2 regions of the Alteromonas sp. G5_S2_22_S1 genome follow, and region 2 is predicted to be linked to the other one. Evidence: riboswitches for the same ligand, from Rfam matches in the RefSeq annotation. Region 2 holds a riboswitch; the other holds the start of a gene.
The links. A riboswitch is a leader RNA that binds a small molecule or an ion and turns the genes downstream of it on or off. The one in region 2 is predicted to bind thiamine pyrophosphate.
Positions count from the first base shown of each region.

Region 1: linked by a shared signal. The riboswitch ahead of ACTRWF_RS05415 (TonB-dependent receptor domain-containing protein) and the one ahead of thiC (phosphomethylpyrimidine synthase ThiC) in region 2 are both predicted to bind thiamine pyrophosphate.

Region 1 covers NZ_JBQKUJ010000003.1:242,978-247,987, forward strand. Annotated here, with positions in the region: gene ACTRWF_RS05415 (TonB-dependent receptor domain-containing protein) at 1-1,640, opposite strand, end outside; TPP riboswitch at 1,696-1,799, opposite strand; gene ACTRWF_RS05420 (acyl-CoA thioesterase) at 1,929-2,354, opposite strand; gene ACTRWF_RS05425 (GNAT family N-acetyltransferase) at 2,414-4,699, shown strand; gene ACTRWF_RS05430 (tetratricopeptide repeat protein) at 4,897-5,010, opposite strand, start outside.
Region 2 covers NZ_JBQKUJ010000004.1:115,201-120,210, reverse strand. Annotated here, with positions in the region: gene hemC (hydroxymethylbilane synthase) at 1-196, shown strand, start outside; gene ACTRWF_RS06530 (uroporphyrinogen-III synthase) at 294-1,025, shown strand; gene ACTRWF_RS06525 (uroporphyrinogen-III C-methyltransferase) at 1,026-2,198, shown strand; gene ACTRWF_RS06520 (heme biosynthesis HemY N-terminal domain-containing protein) at 2,195-3,370, shown strand; TPP riboswitch at 3,502-3,613, shown strand; gene thiC (phosphomethylpyrimidine synthase ThiC) at 3,862-5,010, shown strand, end outside.

The DNA of each region.
Region 1 (5,010 bases), on a different contig from region 2:
AGCTCTATCTCAGCACCTTTATTTGTTCCTAAATCTGCATTATCGATAATATCAACGAACCCTGCCGTACCGTCATCGCGAGTAATAACGTCAAAATCACTTACCTGTGTGTCTTTCCTATCCATGTAGAAAAGCGCTGCTCTTGCGATAAGTTCTGGCGTCATCAAAGGGCCTTTAAACCCTATTTCATAGTTCCAGTTATATTCCTCATCGAAAAAGCGCTGTTCGTCATTCACACGGCTGTCGGGGTTAAAGCCAGCGCCTTTATAACCGCGAGAAATACTGCCGTAATAGAAGTGCTCGCCCTGTGTATACTGAAGCGCCACTTTCCCACCGACCATGGTAGTATCGAAAGCGCGTGTAAGCAGGTTATTGTCAGCGTAGTCAAAATCGTAGTTTTCTAGCCTTAGTCCCGCAACTAACACTAAATTATTGTTGATACGGCTTTCAGTATTAGCGTAAATTGCCGTCGTTGTTGGCGTGTATTCACTGGCGAAGTCGTTATCGAGGTAGGTGTATTGTCGAAGCAGTTGCTCTTCGGTGTTTTTGTAAAAAACACCTATAGTCCAGTCGGTTATGCCATCGAACAATGCGGCGCTCTCGTTAGACACAAAACGAATTTCTCCTGTTTGTGTATCTACATCGCGATAATACGCATCGAATGAGGTATAACCCCAAGGGTGAAAGCCAGTGAATGTCCAGTCTTCGTCGTAGCCATAAGCGATATTATGCGAGGCGTGAGTAGCAATGAGAATTAGATCGCCTGCCGCCGTTTCTGTTGTCGAACGCGCGCTTACCGCATGGGTTTGATGCTCATCAAAGCCAGGCTCGTCAGATAAGGTTCTATTATCATTATCTAGTGAAAAAGCATCATACCCATTGTCGATATCATACCATCGATAAGTCAGCGCAAGTGTTGTACGCTCATCAACATGCCCTTCTACAGCAAAACGCAATGCGGTTTCATCAATATTGTTGGTGTCACGTCGACCAAGAAATGTGTTTTCAACAAAACCATCACTGCTATTGTGAACCAGCGCCACGCGATAACCCCAGTCACCACCTATGTCGTTCCCTGTAGCGCCTTCAATTCGGTAGGTATCTTTATTGCCCACTCGCGCCTCGACATAATCAGGGGCGTCGCTACCAACGTCATTGCTTGAGAGCTTCACCGCACCGGCTAAAGCGCCTGTACCGTAAAGGGTAGCTTGCGGGCCGCGATACACTTCAAGTTGCTTAGTATCAAAAATTAAGCCTGCAGCAGCTAGACCAGAAAAATCGAACTCATCAACGATAAAGCTAACCGATGGGTTAATAGGCTCGGCAAACTGACTACGCTCGCCAATACCTCGAATTTGAACGAATCGCCCACGAGAAGCACCAGCAGCAAAGTTCACGTTAGGAATACTGTTTAGCACGCTATCAATATGAGTAGGCTGTCTGCTACTAAGTCGCTCCTGATTTAAAATAGTGGCACTCGCACTTAGCTGGTCTAGTGTAGTTTGACGAAAGTCCCCGGTTACCACAATGCGCTCGATATCAGTATTAGAGGCAGTTGTATCGGCATTAGCGCTTTGCTGCTGGCCATACGCGGCAACAGAAGTAGCAATGAGTGTAAGTGTGAAAAGTGTTTTATACATGGGATCTCTTATTCTTACTTAAGAAAAAAGATCCGGGTCTAACGGCAGGTTATTAGGCTATGTTGTGAACCATTCCTACGCCGGTATTATCCGGATCAGGTTTAAGGGTTCCCACTAAAGTGGATCTCAGACCGAAAACGGACACCCCTTGGTATAGCGTTGAGCCCTTATTAATAAAGCCTCAACTTCTGCGACGGAGTCTACCAGTTCGATAGACATCGTCAAGCAGATAACACGTTAAGCTAACTTCATATTTTTTATATGATATATAGCGAAGGACGCTGCGTTTTATTCAGCGTCTATGTTCATATTTAAACGACGAACTTCGTCATCAGTTTGCGCTTTTAAACCTTCCAGCGTTTTACCGTGTGCTGTTGGCTGACGTGTGTCTGGGTCAACTTTTACGAAAACGATATCGTCTGCAAAACAGATGGTTTTCTTTGTAGCTTTATTGCGTACTAAACAGCTAACAGTAATAGACGTGCGGCCCACCGCTTTGGTTTCTAAGCCAAACTCTACGATATCACCTTGCATGGCTGGTGACTCGAAGCTAATTTCGCCGATATGCTTGGTAACCAAACAATTAGTTTCCAACTGACAAATTGCCCAAATTGCGGCTTCTTCGTCAATCCATTCTAACGCGCGGCCACCGAACAGAGAATTGGCATAATTAAGGTCATTTGGCATCACTAAACGCCGAGAAAGAAAGCGCATTCGAATTCCTCATAATAAATCGCTACTATAGCGCTAGATTATACCGAAAAAACTGTTTCATGGCGCTATCTCAATTATGTGAGTGGGTTTTAGCCCCCTTCTTTACCGAACATCAAAACTCAACGTTGCGGTTGCATCGCAGGTTATTGGTGATTTCTGGCCGCGACGAATTTTGTCACAACGCACTAACCACAGTGACTAATGCTATCGATAAATCTAATACCGTTAAATACAACCTCTTTACCGGCGAAATGTTAAAGGGAAAGAAACGCAAGCAAGTATTAGGTAGTGAGTGGGATATCGCATTTTTAGACTGTAGAGACTTTTTCAGACCTGGCGATGTCATGGCTTTAGCAGGCACGGTAAAACAGCATGGGTGTTTAATTCTTATCTGCCCCCCGTTTACAACGTGGCCTGAAAACGCTGCCGTTTCGTTTATTTCTGAAGGCTATAGCCTGAAACGCAGCCTTTATCTTGCGCGCTTTATAGACCGCCTTCAAGGCAATCCATCCATTGCTTTTTACCGTGAAAGCGCGACGTCCTTGCCAGACATAGCCCGCTATGAAGTAAATAAACTTGATGCTGCAAATGTTTATCGTGGCACTTTGTTTAAGTCTTATGAGCAAGAGCACGCATTTAACAAGCTAAGCCAAGGGTTCTACCATAACCAACTTAATGCGCTTATCACCGCGCCAAGAGGTAGGGGAAAGTCGTCTCTTTTGGGGTTATTTATACAAAAGCTGATAAGAGAAGGCCATCGCGTACTGTTAACCAGTGAACGTCAGGAAAACGTCAAAAATGTTTTTGATATTCAAAATCCAAGCGAAGATACTAAAGATAACCACACTAAGGGCATAGAGCAGATACAACCCACTACATTACCATTTAAAGGAAAAGAAATAATAACCAATGGTACTGTAAAGTGGGTAGCGCCAGATAGCGACCTGCTGTGTAATACTGATAAGCAAGATTACGATGTAGTAATTGTAGATGAAGCTGCATCATTGCCACTGCCACTAGTGCATAAGATCATCAAACATAATAAGCAGTGGATATTAAGCACTACCCTTTTAGGTTATGAAGGTTCGGGCAGCGGCTTTATACACAAGCTTCTACCTAACTTGCCACCTTCGGCTATACACCTTACTTTGACAGCCCCTTTAAGATGGTATCAGCACGACCCACTTGAAACCTTTCTTAACGAAACATGTTTGTTCGAAAGCGATAGCTCAGCGCTGATAGACGACAAGCACATCGAAAAAAGCGCAACTGACATCATCGAGCATAGCGCATTTAATTTATCTACCTTTGAAAATGTTAGCGAACAGACGCTACAACAAATTATGTCTTTACTCGCGCTAGCCCATTATCAAACAACACCTGATGATTTCATGCGTTTAATGGATAGCCCAGATGTTCTAATAGCTTCGCTTTCGCTAGATAACATAATAATAGCTGCCTCTATTATCAATATCGAAGGAGGTAAGCGTCTTGAAGAAACCGCAGAGGCTATAGCTTCGGGAAAGCGCAGGCCGAAAGGTCACTTAGGCGCACAGCGACTTTGCTTATTATCTGCAAACGGTACTGCTGCTACCTTTACGTACTGGCGAATCAACCGCATAGCGGTGCACACTAGGCTGCAAGGTAAAGGAATTGGTAGCGAGCTTCTTAGAAAAATTACTAACGAGAGTTATAGGCATGGCATTGATGCGATATGCACATCCTATGGCACTACGGCTAAACTTGATGTTTTTTGGTGTAGAAACGGCTTTGAGGTTGTTGATTACGGCCGAAAGCCCAATAAAGCAAGTGGAGAAACCAGTGCTCTGGCCGTGCTCGCCCATACAAACAAGGTGAAAATGCTCATTAGTGAGCTTATAACGCTACAAAAAAGCTATCAGTCTACGCTTGGGCTTTTTTCATTACCGACTAGCATTATTAATACCTATCAACAAAAACTACACCACTTTATCGACGGCTCACGGACGCTAGATGATGTATGGCCCATACTATGTAAAATTGCGAAGTTTGATGGCGGCATTTTCAATGACAAGCCTGGTGATGCGAGTGGTTCTGATAATGCCAATAGTGCGGATAGTGCGGATAGTGCGGATAGTGCGGATAGTGCGGATAGTGCGGATAGTGCGGATAGTGCGGATAGTGCAAAGTATAGCGACTATAAGCCAATACAAAATATCGCTAAAATAATTAACGAAAATTCGCGGTTGATAGATGTATTTGTTACGTCAAATATCGAACTCAAACAGCTTTGTAGAGCGCTTGATGCAAAAGGCTTGAAAGAAGCGACCAAAAAATTAAGAGAAAAACTAAAGCCAGCATTTTAGCGAAGCGATGAGTGGCCGACGCTACATATGTTCAGAGAGAATTTAGTAAACGAGCGTCGTGTACCTACCAAAAACAGGAAGCTATTTCATACAAGAACTTATCCTGTAGATAACTTTCTATCTCTTCAACAATTCCCCAAAAACAATAAAGCATAAAAAAGCCTCCCGAAGGAGGCTTTTTTGGCTAAGACCGAATATTATATGTTAATACCACGGTTCTTCGCTTTTTCCTTAATATAAGGTTCCCACGCTGCTGCGTTGCGGCGTAGTGAGCGATCTTTCTTAGCTTCTTGCACGTGCTTGTAAGCAGA
Region 2 (5,010 bases):
CCCTATTGGCAGTTTTGCTACACTGGATAACGATGTGCTAACGCTCACTGGCATGGTAGGAAAGCCCGATGGCTCTGAGCTTCTTTTTGCCTCAGCTACCGCGTCTAGAGAGAAAGCCAAAGACATGGGTATTGAGGTAGCTGAAGCCCTTTTAGAGCAAGGTGCTGGCGAAATTTTGAAAGCACTTTATAGCTAAAATGCACGCTAAACGGGATAGGGATATTTTCTTATCCCGTTTACCTTCCCTTTTTTAAGCAGTATTTCGAAAACTAAAAGGATGAGGCTTCGTATTAATGCTACTGTTCACACGCCCTTTACCAAAATTAAAAGCGAGCGCGTTAGCTTTTGAAAATGCTGGAATTTATGCGGTAGGTGTAGCTACGTCTGATATTGTCCCAGTACTTTCAGAGCAATATGCTGCAGCTGAATTTTTATCTCACAACGCGATAAACGTAATTATTGTTACCAGCGTATATGCTGTAGATACCGTCGTTTCGGGGTTGAAGAAAACAGCGGCAGCCCCTCCCCTTGTTGTTGCAGTGGGCGACGCCACCGCACATAAACTTCGTGCAGGGCTGAGCGAGCTATCATCCGTCAATATTGCCATTCCTAAGGTTCATACATCCGAAGGTATACTGGCAATGCACCAACTTAATGAGGCAAACTGTCAACAAGTCGTTATTATTAAAGGTGAAGGTGGAAGGGACGCTATCGCTAATGGATTAGACGAAAAAGGGATGTCAGTGAACAGCTTTTGCGTTTATAAAAGGGAACCACTTACGCGCCCAATTTACACAAAACGGTGGAAACTGGGCGAAGTTAGCGGCATTATCGCTACAAGCGAAGCAATGGCACTGCAGCTTATAGAACAATTTGGCAACGCGCTTTTAGCTTATCCATGGCTAACAGTAAGCAGCCGCATTGCTAAAACCCTCACCAATAAAGGTATTGAAGAGGTTGCCGTTTGTCAGCGAGCCACCGATCAGGCACTCATCGCCTGGGTAAAGGAAAACTGGGAGTATTGAATGGCCAACAATAATGAAAATAGCCCACACAAAGAGGAACTCGTGAAAGTGGATGCTGAAAAAGAAGTAATAGAGTCTTCTGCCACGCAGAGTGAATCTTCAAAGTCTGGCGCTAAACAAAAAAAATCATCGGGTAACGGTCTACTTTGGTTTGTTGTAATTATCCTGTTTTTACTTGTGCTCGGTATGGCAGGCGCAGGTTATTGGTATTACATGCAGCAGCAATCGGCAAGCCAAGAAACGGTTACTGCACAGCAAAATAACGCATCTCAGTTAAACGCGATTGAGCGCGAGCGCGCAGACATTTTGGCATCAATTGAAAATGTCACGCGAACAAACCAAGCGCTAGAAAGTACAGTTGCGGAACTTAAGTCACAAAACGAACAGCTAGCGCTTCAAGCAGAATCAACCCTGCAGCAGCTTAACAACATGGAAGGCCGACGCCCAGCTGATTGGCTAATTGCTGAAGCTGACTACCTTGTGCGTATGGCAGGAAGAAAGCTATGGCTAGAAAACGACGTTCGCACGGCAATTCTATTGTTAGTTAACGCTGACAAACGCCTAAAGTCACTGGCTGACCCATCGGTGTTGCCGGTTCGCGCTACCCTTGCCGAAGATATTCAAACACTACAGCAGTTAAACCCTGTATCTCAAAGTTCGGTGGCGCTGGCGCTTACCGGCATGATTGCACAAATTGATAAGCTTCCTCTGGATACCTTTGAAAAACCAGAAGATGGCAATGCACAAGACACGACATTGTCGGAATCGGCTGACGATTGGCAAGAAAACCTTGCGAAGGTGTGGCGTTCATTGGTTGACGATTTTCTTACCGTAAAAAGCATTGAAGGCCCAGTAGAGCCAGTGCTTTCGCTAGAAGCGCAGTTCCTAGCAAAAGAGCAGCTTAGATTACAGCTTATGCATGCGCAAACAGCTGCCCTTCAGGGTGATGAAGGCCTGTACAGTCAGTCGCTGCAATACGCGCAAACCCTACTTACTGAAAAGTTTGATACCGAAAAAAGCCAAGTTACCGGTTTTATGGATGCGCTACAAAACTTAAGTGCTACCGATATTGCACGCCCTATTCCAACCGAGCTTGCGTCTCAAAAGCCGCTGGAGCGTTTACTTGATAGCCGTGTGAAACAGGTATTTGGACAAGGAGCTAGCGCACTATGAAATGGTTAGCTATTGCCCTTGCGGTATTAGCCGCATTCGTTGTTGCGTTAATTGTCGGCCCCATGCTACTTGGCGATAAAGGCTACGTACTAATTTCATTAGGTAGTACCGCCATTGAGATGACGGTGATCAGTTTTTGTATTCTGGTTATTGGTGCCGTTATTGCGTGGTACGTACTATCTCGCTTTGCACTGTGGGCGCTAAGCCTAATTACCGGCTCTCACAAGTGGTTTGGGACCCTTGGCGAACGCAAACGCAAACGTGCATTTTACGACGGTCTTCACGCTATGGCCGCAGGCGACTTTGAGAGTGCTCAAAAGTCTTTGGGTAAAACCACCAACGGTGATTTTGAAGGTGTAAATTACTTAGCATCTGCGCAAATTGCCTTTGCCAATAACGACTTGTCTAAAGCCCGGTACTTCCTGGTTCAAGCCACCGACTTTCCTAATGCTAAAGTCGCCGCTACGGTGATGCATGCGCGCATTGACGTGGCTGAAGAGAAATACGACGCGGCACTGGAAAAGCTTGACGAACTAGACGAAAAAGAGCGCGAGAACAAGCAAGTTGTGCAGTTAAAAGCGCAAATTCTTGCCAAGCTTGGCAAATGGCAAGTGCTTCAGGAAAACTTACCTACGTGGCGCAAAGCGCTGCCTAAAGCCGACTACACCGCCTGGAGCCAGCGAATTGCAAAAGGTAAATTTGCTGAAATTGCCAGTAAACAAGGCGCTGTCGAGCTGAAATCCTACTGGGATACACTGCCACGCAAACTGCGTCATGACGATGCCTATCGCGCCGCCTACGTTCAGCAGCTGCTTGACCAAGGTATGCATGCCGACGCACAGCAACACCTTGTAGAGTGGCAAAAGCGCGGGCCTAATAGCGCGTTATTCCCGCTGTTTACACAGCTGAATTTACCTAATGCTTCCCCCTCGCTTCGCTTACTAGAAAGTTGGATTAAGCAAGATGAAGAAAACGTGGCCCTTTACTCAACCCTAGGCCAAGTTGCGTTTAATTCGGGTGACGATGTATTGGCTGAGAAAGCCTTGCTTAAAGCCACTAAAATGAAGTCGCGCAAAGAAGACTTACTGCTTCTTTCAGCGATAAGTGAGCGCCAGCAAGATACAGCCACGGCCCTTCAGCTTTATAAAGAAGGCCAGCAGCTAGCGGGCTAAGTGAAATTTCATTTAGCCTAGCTGGTAGTACTTGTATTGTTCGTAAAATTGGCGATATAGTAAAAAGGAATTTTGAATTCGCACTTTAATTTACAACCTGCATAGGTGGTTATAAAGTGCGAATAGAAACAAATTACTTGTCGGAGTGCTTCACTGGTAACCCAGTAAGCTGAGACCGCGAAAGTGGGATCCGTAGAACCTGATCAGGCTAATACCTGCGAAGGGAACAAGAAAATACAATGTGCACAGTGCTTTTAATAAGCGTAACGCTGTGGTTTGAATGTGTAAGTAACAACGAGTGATGTAAATGGTAAGTGATTAGCGCAGCACAAGGCGCAAACATTTACTTCTTATCTGCGATAAGTTTTCACCACTCATTGTTAATTACCTTCTAGCTATAATCGCGGTTAAAACCACTCAACCTCACACACTGTATTCTCCTTCACTCCTGACAAGCATTTTTAAACCTAAACGTAAAAGGCCAAAATGCTATGTCGAACAGACGCGAACAGCGCCAACAAGCGCAACAATTCATTAATGAACTAGCGGGCGAAGCCTACCCCAACTCAACACGCCATTACGAAAGTGGAAGTAGAGACGATATCCGTGTGGCCATGCGCCTTATTCACCAGCACGACAGCTTGGTAGGCGGCACAGAAGACAGCCCTATCTTAGAACCCAACCCACCCATTCCGGTTTACGACACATCAGGCCCTTACGGCGACCCAAAGGAAAATATTGACGTGCACAAAGGTTTATCGCCTTTGCGTAAAACCTGGATTGAAGAGCGCAGCGATACCCTTGAGCTTGATGGCGTTTCATCAAGCTTTGCCAAAGAACGTGAAAACGACATTTTTACCGAAGACTTTCGCTTTATACGCAGTCGCAAACCGCTAAAAGCAAAAGCAGGCAAAAACGTTACACAGCTGCATTACGCCAGACAGGGCGTTATTACCCCTGAAATGGAATACATTGCCATACGCGAAAACATGGGCCGCCAAGCCATTAAAGACGCCGAGCTAACTCAGCAGCACAAAGGCGAGCACTTTGGCGCCAATTTACCCGAGACGATAACCCCTGAATTTGTGCGACAAGAAGTGGCCGCAGGGCGCGCAATTATTCCGTGTAACATTAACCACCCCGAACTAGAGCCAATGATTATTGGCCGTAACTTCTTAGTGAAAATTAACGCCAACATTGGTAATTCTGCAGTAACGTCATCAATTGAAGAAGAGGTAGAAAAGCTGGTGTGGTCTACGCGCTGGGGCGCCGACACCATCATGGATTTATCCACCGGCAGGAATATTCACGAAACCCGCGAGTGGCTGCTGCGAAATAGCCCAGTCCCCCTTGGTACCGTACCTATTTACCAAGCGCTGGAAAAAGTGAATGGCGTAGCCGAAGACTTAACGTGGGAGATGTTTAAAGACACGCTTATCGAACAAGCCGAGCAAGGGGTAGATTACTTCACTATTCACGCAGGCGTACTGCTTGAATATGTACACCTTACCGCAAAACGGGTAACCGGCATTGTATCTCGTGGCGGGTCGATTATGGCGAAGTGGTGTTTAAGTCGTCACCAGCAAAGCTTTTTGTACGAGCACTTCCACGATATTTGCGAAATTTGCGCGAAATACGAT